Linked DNA regions of Candidatus Chlorohelix allophototropha. The protein of the gene in region 2 interacts with the protein of the main gene of each other region in a pairwise test. Links are inferred from orthologs where the notes say so. Each region holds a gene or a part of one and is shown on either strand. Other genes may lie near its edges. The genes, in order: OZ401_RS14585 and OZ401_RS11935.

The links.
Region 1: the proteins of OZ401_RS11935 (region 2) and OZ401_RS14585 interact in binary tests that used the Escherichia coli proteins (3 or more experiments, as listed by UniProt). The link is inferred for Candidatus Chlorohelix allophototropha from one-to-one orthologs.

Annotation. Positions count from the first base shown.
Region 1 is NZ_CP128400.1:427,553-435,824, forward strand. What follows is about bases 2,865-6,298. They hold OZ401_RS14585 (DNA polymerase III subunit alpha), read right to left. Parts: upstream 5,951-6,298; coding sequence 3,065-5,950; downstream 2,865-3,064. Other genes in these bases: OZ401_RS14580 (threonine/serine exporter family protein), read left to right, coding at 2,865-3,133; secD (protein translocase subunit SecD), read right to left, coding at 6,062-6,298. Outside these bases: OZ401_RS14575 (peptidoglycan DD-metalloendopeptidase family protein), read left to right, coding at 1-1,794; more of OZ401_RS14580, read left to right, coding at 1,871-2,864; more of secD, read right to left, coding at 6,299-7,705; OZ401_RS14595 (L,D-transpeptidase), read right to left, coding at 7,844-8,272. UniProt on the Escherichia coli protein: DNA polymerase III is a complex, multichain enzyme responsible for most of the replicative synthesis in bacteria. This DNA polymerase also exhibits 3' to 5' exonuclease activity. The alpha chain is the DNA polymerase catalytic subunit.
Region 2 is NZ_CP128399.1:2,724,110-2,731,733, forward strand. The notes cover bases 2,160-4,945. They hold OZ401_RS11935 (pyridoxal phosphate-dependent aminotransferase), read right to left. Parts: upstream 4,245-4,945; coding sequence 3,075-4,244; downstream 2,160-3,074. Other genes in these bases: OZ401_RS11930 (glycosyltransferase family 2 protein), read right to left, coding at 2,160-2,921; OZ401_RS11940 (ABC transporter substrate-binding protein), read right to left, coding at 4,343-4,945. In the rest of the region: OZ401_RS11920 (alpha/beta hydrolase), read right to left, coding at 1-297; OZ401_RS11925 (undecaprenyl-phosphate glucose phosphotransferase), read right to left, coding at 310-1,869; more of OZ401_RS11930, read right to left, coding at 1,887-2,159; more of OZ401_RS11940, read right to left, coding at 4,946-5,608; OZ401_RS11945 (ABC transporter ATP-binding protein), read right to left, coding at 5,679-6,488; OZ401_RS11950 (ABC transporter permease), read right to left, coding at 6,507-7,624. UniProt on the Escherichia coli protein: Shows aminotransferase activity with methionine and histidine as substrates, and to a lesser extent also with phenylalanine.

The DNA.
Region 1 (8,272 bases), on a different replicon or contig from region 2:
GAAGAAAATTCCGATAATCAAGATCGTGAACATTTCCATAAATTTGTAAGCAGCCCACGAGTCGAAGCCCGACTATTGTTGGATGAGATCGCAGGGGTTGCGCCTGCCAAGCGCCGCAAACCATCTGACCACAATACCCTTAGAATAATTCGTAAAGTTGTTTTTTCTCCTCTTACATCGCTGCTGTGGATTCTCAAACTGATTTTACGACCTCTTATAAAGCTCGACCTCGCCTTGTTACGCGAGATGCGAAGGTTCTTAAAACACCCCGGTACTTTTTTCTGGTTTAATCGGCTTGCTCCTGAAGCAGCCGCGCAACACTTTGGAACAACCTCAACCGATGAAATGACTCACCATGCCCGTCGTTATGCCGCGCATGTCGCGGTTATGGGTTTAGCTTTGGTGGTAGTAGCCGGAGGCGGTTTCAGTGGTGCGGTAAAACAGATTCTTAATCCCGAAGCGCATATGCCCGTCAGCAATGAACTTACCGACGGCGGCTATTTAACGGTTACCGGAAACATGAAGGGTATCGTACTAAATAGCCTCGGTACTACCGATACCGGAACCAAGCGAGTCAAAGTGTACACCGTACAATCGGGCGATACCCTGCGCAATCTCGCCACCCGAAACAATATAAGCCTTGAAACTATCCTGTATGCCAATCAGATAGATGACCCGGATCAGGAAATAAAATCGGGCGACAAACTGGTAATTCCGCCTGTTACCGGTATGTGGCACGTAGTAACTCGTAGCTCTTTTGAGGTGGACACTATTGCCTCTATAGCGGCGCGGTATAATGTTGATCCCAAAGTAATTATAGATTACGCCCCTAATCAGCTAGCCGGAGTGGACATTAAACAACCCCTCAAACCCGGTAATGATGTTATGGTTCCCGGTGGGGTCAAACCCTTACGCGACACCCTATTACTTTACAAGGTGCGTGCTGGCGAAACAATGCAATCTATCGCCGATAAATTTGGCATTTCCCGCGAGACCATTGCTATTTTTAACGGTCCCGACGAAGCGCCATTGCAAGAGGTTACACCCGGTCTAGAGATTACCATCTTACCAGTTAGCGGGATACGGGTAAGAGTATTGCAGAACGATAATGTAACAAAAATAGCGCAACGTTTCTCTGTACCGGTGGAAAACATTGTAGGGTTGTCCCTCAATAACCTGCAAAGTAAGGATACACCGCTTACCGTAGGCGATTATCTGATAGTGCCTAACGGCATAGTTCCGGCAGCGGCTGTCGCTGCCCCACGCTCAACCACCAGTGGTGGTGCGAAAGCAAGCGAGTCGAGCCGTTATGTGTACATACCGCCTGCGCCTAGTAGCTCTTCCTCTAGCGCCAGTCGCAACCCCTTTGGAGCGCTTTCTGCTCCACCACCGGGTGCGCCGGTAGGTACTACCGGGAGTATGATGTGGCCCATGCGTGGGCTTATTACCACCTATTACGGGCAACGCATCTGGTACGGTATCCATCAGGGATTAGACATTTCAACGACGGTTAATACCCCGATTGTAGCAGCAGACGGTGGGGTGGTGCTATCCGCCGGTTGGTCGAACGATGGTTATGGCATAATGGTGCTGATAGCGCATAGCAACGGTCTGTACACGTTATATGGGCACTTCAACTCAATTTCGGTTCGAGCAGGGCAACAGGTTGTAAAAGGACAGCGTTTAGGGCTGGAGGGTAGTACCGGTAATTCGACCGGACCGCACTTGCACTTTGAGGTACGCTGGGGAAGCATTTACGGTCAAACTTACGATCCGTTACGCTTCCTACGATAGACAAAACTCGGAATAGAAATAACATAAAGCTGTAACCCCCTTTCTACATTTTAGGAAGGGGGTTATATTTTGAATAATGGACGAATCAGATTTAAAAAAAGGGCTGTTAACGGCGACCCTTGCCGGTGAAATTATGTTGAGCAACGGAGCGGAAACCTCGCGAGTGGAGGAAACCGTATCTATTTTGTTGCGCTCTTTTGGCATACCCTACAGCAATTGCCTCGTAACGCCCACCGGCATGTATATCTCAGTAGATGTGGACGAGGTTACGACACCCTTTACCCTAGTCCGGCGAGTTCACAAACGTATTTTTAATTTCAGCAAAATTGCGGCAGTTAACGACCTGTCAAGACGTGCGGTGCAAGGCTCTCTGACGGTGGGAGAAATCTTTACAGCGTTGGAGAAGGTAAACACGCAGGACAAATTATACCCCTTCTGGCTATGGCTACTCTCTGGCGCAGGCGCGGCTTCCGGCGGCACTTTACTTCTAGGCGGCGGGGCGTTAGATGCCGCAGTGGCTTTCGCCGGTACACTGTTGGTAATGTTTCTCACCAAACTACTAGAACGCAGTCAATACCCTGACATCTTTATAGAATTATTCGGCGCAGCGCTGGCAACTGCTTTCGCGCTGGCAATTGCTGCAAGTGGGCTTCCAGTCGGTACAACTCTAGTAATTGCGGGTTGTATTTTGAGATTAGTTCCCGGTGCAGCTTTGCTGGCAAGTGTGCAGGATGGCATTGCAGGAGACCTTTTGAGCAGCGTGGCGCGAGGATTGGAGGCATTTCTCAAAGGGGCAGCAGTTGCCAGTGGAGTGGGTGCGGCGTTGAGCGCAGCCACAGCATTGGGCTTTTCACGCCCGGTTAATTTGAAACCGGACGAGGCGTGGCAAATCCCTATTCAGGTAGTCGCAGCTTTCCTAGCCTCAATCTTCTTCGGGATTTCAATTGACTTGCCACACCGAAACATTGCATTAGCGGGTATAGCAGGGGCGTTATGTTGGTTGACACATTTGAGCTTGCAAAAGCTAGGTGTGACTGAACTCATCTCAGCATTTATTGCCGCTGCATTGGTTGGTACGCTCAGTTGGGGATTTGCTCGCGGACAACACTCCCCCGTTACACTCTATATTCTACCGGGGGTATTACCACTCTTGCCCGGTCTGACCATTTTTGATGGAATGTCTGCCCTGACTCAGAACGACACCCTACAAGGTCTGTTTTTGTTGTTCAAAGCGATTTTTATAGGCGGAGCAATAGGAGTTGGGGTAGCTCTAAGCAACTCCATTGCTCCCGCCATCTGGCGCAAGCCCACTTTCGTTAAGCGTAAGAGCAAAACCTAACAACTCGTTTTCGTAAGCTTGAACCGTTTCGTCAGGATATTCCGCTAAGTCAGGTAGCACAATTTCCTGAAATTCCTTTGCCTTTGCCGCTTTTTGTGCCGCCGGAATAGCTGTTTCTAGCTGCGCCCGGTTTCCAAAGGGTAGCGCCCCAACCCGTGCCAATGCCACCAACGCCCGTGAATTAACCGAGCGTCCCGGCACTCGTCTCACAAAATCGACCAACCCGATATAATCGCCACTCTCATTTCGCAATGCAATTATTGCTTCCACGCCAGTAGGACCTAATCCTTTGACTGCTGATAGCCCCAGCCGCAAAGCTCGTTGCCCATCCGACAGGTTTTCAAGGGTGATACGCGCCATACTTCGATTGATATTCGGGGCGAGCAACGGCACATTCAGGCGGCGACATTCGGCAGCCGCTTTTCCCAGTGCCGCCAAATCACCCCCCGCCGCCCCGAGCAAGGCTGCCATATATTCGAGCGGGTAACTGGTTTTCAGATAAGCGGTGATATAAGTCAGATAGCCATAAATGATGGCATGTGCCTGGTTAAACCCGTAAAAGGCAAACGGTGGAAAAAATTGCCAGATTGCTTCTGCTTCCGCTTCGGATAGCTCTTTGGTTTTGCGCGCACCTTCCACAAAGCGAATGTGTTGCGCTTCCAACTCCACCTGATTCTTCTTGCTGATTGCTTTACGCAAAGCATCGGCTTCACCTAGCGAATAACCGGCAACTTCCACCGCAATTCGCAGCATAGTTTCTTGGTAAACCGGCGCACCATAACTCTCCGCCAATAAGGGTTCAAGAAAAGGGTGAGGCGCTTCCAGTTTTTCGCGACCACTACGCACCGCCATTATCTTGCCCAGAAAGGGCATCGGACCGGGGCGGTAAGCCGCAATCAGGAAACCGAGGTCGGCGATACTGCGCGGCTTCATGTTTGCCGCAAAATCGGTCATGCCCCGGTTCTCAAGCTGAAAAACGCCTGTGGTAAAACCCTGCCCGATAGTATCATAGGTTTTTTCATCATCCAACGGCAATTGCCACACATCCAACGCAATATCGCGCTCTTGTCTGATAAAATCAAGGGTGCGAGTAATAGTTGACCAAGCGGTTAAACCCAGCAAATCTATTTTCAGCAGACCGCGCTTCTCGACCCCTTGCATATCCCATTGGGTCATAACGGTAGGAGTAAACCAGCCCGTACTTTCGGTATTCGGTTGCGAGGTATCACGCTGTTGCTGCGCCAAGCCTTCGGTGCGAATGAGCGGCACATATTCTTGAGTAGGGCGCGGGGTAATCACTACACCTGCCGCGTGTGTGCCGTTATTGCGCCCTGTACCTTCGAGCAACAAAGCAGCATCTATCAATTCTTTAGCCGCTTTATCGCGCTTGTAAAGTTGCTGCACCTCTTTAACTTCCTCAAGTGTACGCGCAAGAGTATAGGGGCGTTGAAATTCGAGAGGCACTAAGCCGGAAAGACGATTTACCAATCCGCTATCAATATTCAAAGCTTTCCCCGCATCCCGCAACGCCGATTTTGCGCCCTCAAAATTATGCGTAATAATATGCGCTACATTATTTACGCCATATTTTCGCACCACATAATCCAACAGACGAGGACGGTCTTCGTCGGCAATATCCAGATCAATGTCGGGTGGGGATAGGCGTTCAGGATTTAAAAATCGCTCAAAAACGAGGTTGAAATCTAGTGGGTTAAGCGGGGTTATACCCAAAGCAAAACACACCAACGAACCCGCGCTACTACCACGCGGTGCGCACAGGATACCCAATTCGTGCGCACGCTGCACAATATCAGCTACTATCAAAATGTACTGATTAAAGCCTGCTTTTTCGATTACTCCCAGTTCATAATCCAGCCGTGTTTGCATATTCGTGGGTATTTCGCCATAACGCGCTTGCAAATTTGCGGCTGCCACTTGTGCCAGATATTGCCCTACCGCTGAATAAGTTACTCCGGTGTCAGGTTGAAAAGTGGGCGGCAAGACGTAATCAGGGATAATTAGCCCGGATTTTGGCAAGCGCACCTCACAAGAAGCCGCAAGCGTGGCGGCATTGCGCAATGCCTCAGGAACGGCAGCGTAAATTTCTGCCAGTTCTGCCAGTGTTCGCGGGTAGGCTTCGGAGGAAGCAGGGCGACGGCGGTTTGGATCATCAAAGCGCACGTTATCGGCAATCGCCCACAACAGGTCGCGGGTTCTAGCTTGTTCAGGGGATATGTGATGTACATCAGAAGTAGCCACTATCGGCAAGTTATGCTGCTGCGCAAATTCTGCCAACCGCACACGCTCAACATTTGCCGATTGGTGTGAGAGCAATTCTACATAGAAATCTTCGCCACAGGCTTCACGTAAACGGGAAGCACGCTGCGCACCAAGTCCATCAGGGAAATCGCTACCGATTACCGCTATTCCGTCTGCTTTTCCCAGCAACTTGCTTTCTGCCAGTACAGGTTTATTTTGACCGTATAAATCAAAACCTTCAGTACCAGCCCATGTCAATAGTCTGAAGAGGTTTTGTAACCCGCCTTCGTTCTTTGCCAATAATACCAGCTTGTAAAACTGCCCATTTTCATCTGCTACGGTTGCATCCACCCCAAAGATAGGTTTGAGGCTATATTTATCTGCCGCCTCTTGCAACTCGATGAAACCCGCCGCATGATTGTGATCGGTCAAGGCTAATGCCGGACGACCCAATTCTGCGGCACAGCGGGCAAGTTCAGCCACCGAACACACGCCATCGCGATAGCTATAGTGCGAGTGTACTCTCAAATCGGAAAAAGCGGAGAAAGGTTGTTCCATTGTTTTTTACTTCCGAAAAAATCCCCCTTACCCGGTAGGGTGAAGGGGGTATGAATTTACTGATTAATCTATCTAGGCTCTCGCAGCTTTGCGCATGCAACTGCGCCCAAACTATTTGCGGGGTTTGCTCTTGGTTTCTTCTTCTGCAAGCTCTGCTGATGTAGGCAAGGGCAAATCGGCGCTGGGTTTCGCCACGCGGTTAGCCAACCGATTCAAACCGTACCAATAGGTGTTTCGCACCAGCGAGGTATTGCCGGTGAAGATGAACATGGTACGCAAGAAGGTATGTGTTACCACGATTGCGCTGAAAAGGCTGACAAAAATACCAAGCGCAAGGGTGATGGCAAATCCTTTGATTACGCTTGTTCCGGTGAAATCGCCAAACCAGTACAGAATGATACAGGTAATGATACCGGACATATTGGAGTCGCGGATGGAGAGCCAAGCATTGCGGAAGCCGGCTTCGACAGCACGTTCGATGCTACGCCCTTGCCGCAACTCCTCTTTCATACGCGCAAATATAAGGATATTGGCATCTACCGCTATACCAATCGAGAGGATAAAACCAGCGATACCGGCAAGAGTCAACACCACACCGATAAGCTTGAAAATAGCAAAGGTTAGAACTGCGTATACTACCAACGCGAGGTCGGCAATGAGACCGGGAAGGCGGAAGTAGAGCAGCATAAAGAGCGCTACGATACTCAGCCCAACTGCACCCGCAATGTAACTGCGATCAATCGAGTCCTGACCGAGGGTAGCGCCGATCTTGCGGCTTTGCAAAATATCTAGTTCTACCGGTAATGCACCATACTTTAGGTTGAGTACTATGCTATCAACTTCTAGCTTACCTTGGGTAGTACCCCATTGAGTATCATTGGTAATCTGACCGGAGTCGCGAATAGCGGCGCGGATCACGGCGCTGGAAAGAACCCGTCCATCCAATACAATTGCCATATTCTTACCGATGCCCGCGCTGGTAAAGTTATAAAAGGTGTTGGCGGCATCGGCGCGGATACCGAAGTTAACCTGCGCTGCGCCGCTGGTAGAGTTAAAGCCTTTGTCAATCTTAGCTGGATCCAACTCGTTACCCGTAATGATAGTCTGATAAACTTTGGCGTTAGGATCAGGCGTTTCTGTAGCGCTAGGGGTGGGAGTGGTACTAGCAGAAGTAGTGGGTATAGGTGTTCCGGCAGCGTTAGTTGCAGCAGCAGTTGTTGCGGCGGCAGTGGTAGCCGGAGTAGTTATTGTCGGAATGAAGTTAGGCACAATCTGCGGTTTTACATTCCCACAAGTCCCGGGCACTGAAGAATAAAGCGAGCCGGTAGTGCAGTAGGTGGTTTTCACCAATTGCCCTGTCTGCAAATCATCGGAACCCGCATCGATAAATTCAAGTCTGCCGGTGCTGCCGATTACACTCTTTACTTGGTCTTCATCCGTGACACCGGGCAATTCTACGCCAATACGGTTATCACCGACCAAACGTACTACAGGTTCGTTGGTACCGAGACCGCTCACGCGCTTTTCGATAATACCACGCGCCCCGTTCATTTGGTCTTTAGAGACATTTGCCTGTCGAGCTTGCAAGGTGATTTCATAACCACCTTTGAGATCTAGCCCCAGTTTGGTTTCGCGGCTGAGGTTTAATCCAAAGATACTTACGGGCGTTTCTCCACCAAATACCATGTAGGCGGATGCCAGTAGTAATATTAAAATCCCTAAGAGCGACAGTATATTATTTCTTCGCCGGTGCAATTTACAGACTCCTGCTTGAATAGAAATTCCCCATTTAGGTTTAGCCTAACGATTATATGGGATGAAAAGCTTAGAGTCAATTAAAAACCCCTTGCCTTTAAAGTAGCAAGGGGTAATAGCCTATAAGCCGTATTAGTTTTAGAAATGAATGTTCACGTGTGAGCCGATACTAAGGAAGTTCCAAGCGAAAAAGCTGTCGTCCAGACCCATATTAACGCAGCCATGGCTTGCCTGATAACCAAAAGAGGAACGCCACCAAGCGTAGTGTAACGCATGCCCTTCGCTGGTGAAATACTGAGTGTACAGCACATTGTACAGATCGTAATAATCCTCACTGCCAATGTCGCCGCCCTTCATATGTTCGTTCGGAACACGACGGAAGATAGCGAAAGTACCTACTGGGGTTTCGTGTCCGGGCTTACCAGATATAATTAATATGGTTTTGACCGGAGTATCGCCTTCCATAAAGGTAGCATTAAAAGTGGTCAGATTTACATCCACCCAATGTTCCCAGATGGAAGTATCTTTGGTTACCGACATTACGCTCGGATCAAGCCCACTTGCTTT
Region 2 (7,624 bases):
CAATTGCTCTTGATAGGCAAGTGTTAGGTCAAGCAAAACAACGCCGCCCATCGAAAGCCCTATAATTACAACCTTATCCGCCACCTGTAACAGCTCTTTCAAGGCTTTTTCCGCATCGGCGTACCAATCTTGCCAACTAACCTCTTGCAAGTCTTCAGGCTTGGACATATGACCCCGCAGCACCGGCATTCGGTAAGGAATACCCAGTTTCTCTAAGCGGTCAACAACCGGGTCGATGCAATTTATATGTGAGCTTAAACCGTGCAGTAGCAAGCAGCCAAGCGACGCTTTTTGCATAATCTATTTCTCCTAATACGCATTTTTATCCGTAAAAATCACTATCAAAGTTTTTAGCATTATCTTAATGTCGAATAGAATTGACCAGTTTTCTACATAGTACAAGTCGTAGCGAATACGCTCTTCAATAGAGGTATCCCCACGCAAACCGTTTACCTGCGCCCACCCTGTTATACCCGCCTTTTCTTTGTGGCGACGGCTATAACGAGGGTAGGTTTGGCTAAATTCTTCTACCTTGAAAACCTGCTCCGGTCGTGGTCCTACGATACTCATATCACCGATTAGCACATTTATAAACTGAGGCATTTCATCTAGGCTAAAACGGCGCATAAATGTGCCTATTTTGGTACGGCGTGGGTCATTCTTGACAGTCCAGCCCGGTCCGGTTTTTTCGGAACTAGCACGCATCGAGCGAAACTTCAACACAGTAAAAGGCTTGCCATCCAACCCTACGCGCTCTTGCGTGTATAAAACCGGTCCTTTAGGGTCGGTAACTTTTATTAGTAATGCCTGCAAAAGCAGCAAGGGTGAGGAAAAAATCAGTATCAAAGCGCTGATAGCAACATCCATTGCACGCTTAATGAAACGATTTACGCCACGCAAGGAAGAATCTTTTACGCTCAAAAGCGGGAGACCGGTAAGCTCACCGATAGCGCCATCGTCAGTTGTAATCAATTGGAACGCATCGGGATATATCCAAATGTTTACCGGCAAATCTTCGCATTTATCTACAAAGCCTAAGAGGCTATCCTGTGAAGCTCCACTTATAGCAATGATAACCTCGTCAACATGGTAACGAGGCACAACCTCACGCAAATCGTTTAGCTTACCAACTATCTGCAAGTTTTTGCTAATATTTTCTAACAGGTCATCCGATAGCACACCAACAACCCGATAGCCCAAACCGGGAGATTCGGCTACCTTACGAGCAATCCGCTCGGCTACCTCACCGCTTCCAACCAGCAATAATCTTATTTGAGTTACACCTTTACGGCGTAGGAAACCAAGAACTGCGCCAAAAATAAAACGCGCTAGAGTAGTAAATACTATTATAAAAACCAGCGAGTAAAGCAAAATCTGGCGCGAGTATTGAAAACTACCGCCCAAAATCACTGAATTTAAAGCAATAGCCAGAATTATCCCAAGGGTAACGGCAGCGCAAATGCGGTAGAACTCATCTATACGGCTGTATCCTCGTTTGAGACGGTATAGCCGTCGGTAGTAGAAGCCAATCAAAACAGTGGCTACACTTACCGGCAAAATAACTGCATAATTTGTAGGAGAATAAGTGATTAGCGGGCCACCAAAAGGTACTTTGGCACGAAGCCCGTAGGCTGCCACAAAACCTAACGTAATCATCGCTATATCAAGTATGACCAAAGTAATAAAACCGAAGATTTGGGCGAAGTCTCCAGCGAGCTTATGATATTTGGTAAGAGTAACCAAATCAGTGTCCCCCGAAGAAGCATCGGCAGCAGCAGATAAACCTGTGAGCAGTGTATTTGCCGGGAGGACAGGTGGTGCCTCTAAACCGGCAGAAGGAATATTTTTGGTTGATTTTTGACTACTCAAGATTTGCCACTGATATATCAGGATACGCGACGTTGTTTTTTAGGGCGAAAATAATTAATTGCCAAGGTAAGCCCGGCTTTGCCCCAAATGCCGCCATATATAAGCCAGTTAAGTAAAAAGAAGGTTTGATTGGCGTAATGCTTACGGTAAAAAACATCCATTGCATGGTAGAAATTAATGATTGCCCCGGCAGGACGCTGTTTACTACTTTCACCCTTCAGGTGCAGCACAGTAGCAGCGGGGTTGTAGAAGATTTTCCAGCCTTTTTTCTTTATCCGCAAAGCCCAATCCAAATCTTCACCGTACATAAAAAACTTCTCGTCAAGGTAGCCGACCTGTGCCAACGCTTCAGCTCTCACCAGCATAAATGCGCCACATACGCTATCCACTTCATATAACTTATCAGGGTCTAAGTAGGTTAGGTTGTAACGTGCAAACAGGCGGTTTTTAGGAAATAGCTTGCTTAATCCGGTCATACGCCAGAAAGAAATTTCAGGAGTGGGAAAACTGCGGCGGCAAGCCAAATCTAGTTTTCCATTAGCGCGCACCAGTTTCGGACCAACTGCGCCAGCCAGCGGGTTAGACTGCATAAAATCGTACATGATTTGCAGCGCATCGGGTGGCAATACGGTATCAGGATTTAACAACAAAACGTAATGTGCTTGGGGACAACAGCCTGAACCGGGATTATAACTGTCAAGGGTTGCACCAGCGAACAACGGGCAAACCTGTCGCAAAGCTAGGTTGTTCCCGAAGGCGAAACCACCGTTTTCTTGGCTGGCAATTAAATGCAGGTTAGGATATTTATTCTCGAACTCGCGCCTGACCATCTCTGCGCTATCGTCTTGTGAGCCGTTATCCACTACATAAACCCGGTAATCGAAGTTGCAATGGCTGGCGAAAATAGAGTTAAGACAATCGCGCAAGAGCACAGGGGTTTTATAATTAACAATAATAATATCGAGGTCGGTTACAAACTTTCCCGTTTCATTTTTAGGAGCGAGGTCGGTCGCAGCTACCCTCTGCGTGGCGCTTAGTTCTGATTCAGGCAATTTTCACCCTTTGTACCAGATTTACATTAATGCAGCCTAAATTATCTTGACGATGGGATTATAGCAAAATCCGGGGTGGTTGGAAATAGCTGCATAAAGCCTGATTGGGGAGGCGTAATTAACCATAACTCCCCAGACAGGCAGACGCAATTTTTAACGGGGCTGCAACTTACTCAATAATTCGGCGGCAAGATCGAGCGTTTCAGGCTTCTTACAGAAAGTAAAGCGTACTTTGCTTTTACCAAATTCCGGGTGACGGTAGAAGCTGCTGCCCGGTACTGACCCCACCCCAATCTCGTCCACCAAATAGCGCGCAAAAGTCATATCATCGGGAAAACCGAAGCGGCTTATGTCGGTCATAATGTAGTATGCCCCGTTGGGCTTATAAACCTCGAAACCAGCTTTTTCCAGAATACCAACCATTTTGTTGCGCTTTTCCAGATACATATTTTGCAAATCATGATAATAACTGTCTGGGAAAGCCAGCGCAGTAGCAGCGCCCTCCTGCAAAGGAGCAGCCGCACCTACTGTAAGAAAGTCGTGAACCTTGCGAATGGCAGATGAGATATGTGGCGGCGCGATTAACCAGCCAATACGCCATCCGGTTGCGCTATAGGTTTTGGAAAGCCCGCTGATAGTAATCGTATGGTCGTACATACCGGGTAGGGTAGCAAGGCTGACATGCTCGCCTTCGTACACCATATGCTCGTAAATTTCATCGGTAATCGCCACCACGTTCCATTTCTGGCACAACGCACCGATAAATTCCAATTCGGCACGGTTGAACACTTTCCCGGTTGGGTTGTTGGGTGTATTAATAATAATAGCGCGAGTTTTATTGTTAAAGGCAGCCGTCAGTTCATCCTCATCGAAATGCCAATCCGGTTCATGCAAGGTAACGAAACGCGGTTGTGCGCCGGAGAGAATCGCATCCGGACCATAGTTCTCATAGAAAGGCTCGAATACAATAACCTCATCGCCGGGGTCAACTACTGCCAGCATGGCTGCCATCATCGCTTCGGTTGCGCCACATGCCACCGTTATTTCGCGTTCTGGGTCGGGATGAAAACCGCTAAACTTTGCTACTTTTGCCGCAATCGCATGGCGCAGCGATTTAGAACCCCATGTGATGGCATACTGGTTTATATCGGCGTGAATAGCGCGACTGGCAGCCTCTTTCATCGCGGAGGGCGCGGGGAAATCCGGGAAGCCCTGTGCCAAATTAACGCCGGGCTTATCGCCCCTTGCCAGAAAAATACGAGTCATCTCCCGAATAACCGACTCAGAAAACATCCCGGCTTTCTGCGAGATACGTACAGCCATAATTTCTCCAGTTCCAGAATAACAGTTGATGGTAAAAAGATAGGCATCAGGTTAAAGGGTTAAGCAAAACCCACACCTGATGCCTGATAATTCTAAACCTATTTGTTAGGCGTAATCTTGTCGTATTTGACCGAAGCTTTGCTCAGAATAGCATCGGGCAATTTGACACCCATCAACTGAGCGCCCTCAAGATTTACTACCAAACCGAAATCCTTTTCCTTTTCAATATCTACTTTGCTGGCAGCTTCGCCGTTTAGAATGCGTGAAGCCAGTTTAGCGGAAGAAACGCCGTTGTTATAGTAGTCAATGCCATAAGCCAGCGCAACCCCACGCGGACCTGAGGAGGGATCATTGGAAATAACGGGCTTCTTCTTGGCAATTGCCACCTGCACCAATGCTTCCAATTGATCTACCACCGATACGTCGGTAGTGCTGAAGAATACATCCACCTTATCGGCAATTGATTGGGCGGCTTGTTGCACTTCCTCACGCTTGCTGATAGGCGCTTCAACAATGGTCAAACCAAGACCCGGTGCTTCTTGCTTGGCAATATCGGTATTAACCGCGCTATTCTGCTCGCTAGTAGTCCAGACCAGACCAATATTCTTGGCATTTGGCGCTACTACCTTTGCATATTCAAGCGCTTCCTTAATCGGAGCAAGCGCCTGCACGCCTGTCACATTGCCATGGTCGGTAGGGGTTTTTACCACATCCTTCAATGCCACGTAAGGGTTAGTAGTAGCATTGAAAACAATCGGAGTGTTAGGGTTGGTATTGTACATATTAACCAACGCCTGTGTACCTACCGCCACAATCAGGTCGGGTTTTTCATCGCGGAACTTGTCACCGATGGTTTTCAAGCTGGGGATATCGCCGTTAGCATCACCCAAACTGTAGGTTACGTTCTTACCTTCAATAAAACCGCAAGTAGCCAAGCCCTCTTTAGTACCTTTAATAGCGTTGGAAAGCGCGGGAATGGGCGCTTGCACTGCAATGGCTATTTTGTAAGTCTTGCCATTGGTAGCAGCAGCGGTTGGCGCGGTGCAAGCCACGCTCTTGGCAGCACCACCTGCTCCGGTAGTAGCAGCAACGGCAGTGGTTGCGCTTGCGGTAGTGACTACACTGGCTGTAGTAGCGCCTGCGGTAGTGGCTGCACTCGCTGTTGTCGCACCAGCGGTGGTTGCGCCTGCGGTAGTAGCAGCGCCCGCTGTTGTCGCAGCTGCAGTGGTAGCAGCAGCGGTAGTAGTTGCGGGTACAGATGTAGCGGTATTATCACCGCAAGCCGCTAAAAAAGTGACCAGCGCAAGACTCAACGCCAAGAATAAAGAAACCCGGCGTAGGTTAAAACTAGCGAATTTTCTCAATTTCATCTCCTCCATAAATATCAGACGGGACAACCAACAATAGGTTTGGCATTAAAACCGGATGGGAAGGCTAACTTAACAACAATTCATCATCTACTATAGAGTCATCCAGCTTGCCCTTTCCGCGTAGCTCCGTAAATTTATTAATCAGGTCGGTAACGGTAAGACGGGCGCGCTCTTCACCTCTCAAATCTAAAATTATCTGCCCCTGATGCATCATCAGCGTCCGAGTTCCCATCGAAAGCGCCTGGCTCATATTATGAGTCACCATTAAAGTAGTTAAATGATAGTCACGTACCAGCTTGTTAGTTAACTGAAGCACCTGTTCGGCGGTAGCAGGGTCAAGTGCGGCTATATGCTCATCCAACAACAATACGCGGGGCTTGGTAAGAGTCGCCATCAAAAGGGTAAGCGATTGGCGTTGCCCACCTGAAAGCAAACCGACCTTGCTTTGCAAACGATCTTCTAAGCCCAAACCCAGCAATGCCAAATGTTCCCGAAAAACAGGGCGATCCTTGCGCCGTAGCCCTTGCCCCAACCCCCGCCGTTTGCCTCGCAGCAACGCAATCGCCATGTTCTGTTCTATGGACATTGAGGCGGCAGTGCCACGTAACGGGTCTTGAAATACCCGTCCGACTAACCGAGCGCGGTGATGTTCTGCCCAGCGAGTGACATCGGTATTATCTATATAAATCTTCCCCTCATCTGGTTGGAAAACGCCTGCCACCGAATTTAGCAGGGTGGATTTACCCGCCCCATTGCTACCAATAACGGTCACGAACTCGCCAACCTCCAGAGTCAGATCAATACCGCGAAGGGCTTTGATTTCGTTAACATCACCGGGGTTAAAAGTTTTGTGAATTGAGTTAAGTTCTAACATATTGTCCAATAAATGTTATCAGTGTGCCGTCAACGCTCGCAAGCCCAGATTACGCCGCAAGCTGGGAATAACTAGGGCGATTAAAACCAGCAAAGCCAGCGCAATCTGTATATCACCCGCTTCCAGCTTCACAATCAGGTTTTTGTCGAGTTCCCAATTAAAGATATAGATTGGAAGGTAATACAACAAGCTGCTCAAAAGCGCACCGACAAAAGCTCCCACAAAGATACTGGTAATGGTTATCCAGCGCGGTGTAAATTCATTCAAGGTGAGATAAGCCAGCCAGCTAACGAAAGCGACGGAAAGTAGTGTAACCAACAAGCGCAAGCCAACCGCTTGAGTCAGGGCGAGATTGAATACACCTGAGAAGATAAAGCGATATACAATCGCGCCGATTACCGCACCTGTCAAAGCAAATAAAGTGGTGCGAGGAGGCAGGAAAGTTTCGCCGATGATTACCGCCGCCACGCCTGTAACAATAATGCCCTGCCCGGCTGTTACGCTGGCGCTACGCTGATATTGCGCTACAAGCGCCCCACATAGAGCTATCATAGCGTTAGAAAGCATCAGCACCATAATTTTGGTGTTATTGGTATTTACCCCCAATGCCCGGATCATATTTTCATTATCCCCGGTAGCGCGCATGGCAAAGCCGATTTCGGTATTAATCAACCAGTTGATAAACAGCACAATCACAAGCGCAATCGCCGCCATCACGCCCATCTGCACAAAATCGCCTTCCAATGTGCCAAGCAACTTGCGTGGGTCGGGTTGCCCTAGCAGCGTGGTTGTTACCTGATCGAGAATCGTGGAAGGAGTAGAGGTTAGATTTGCAGCTAAAATACCCTGATTATTGATGGCGCGTAGGTTGATGCTGTATAAAGCCGCTGAAACCAAAATCCCGGCTAGAATACCGTTTACCTTGAAACGAGTGTGGATTATTCCGGTAGCCATACCCGCTAACGCCCCGCATAATGTCGCAACCAGCGTGGCTACCCAAGGGCTACCAAAAAAGCCTCCTTCCTGAAACCGAATAAGCGCAATAGTAACGCATCCGCCCAGCGCATAACTACCCTCGATGGTCAGGTCGGGAAAACTCAGAATCCGAAAAGTGAGATAAACACCGATAGCCACTC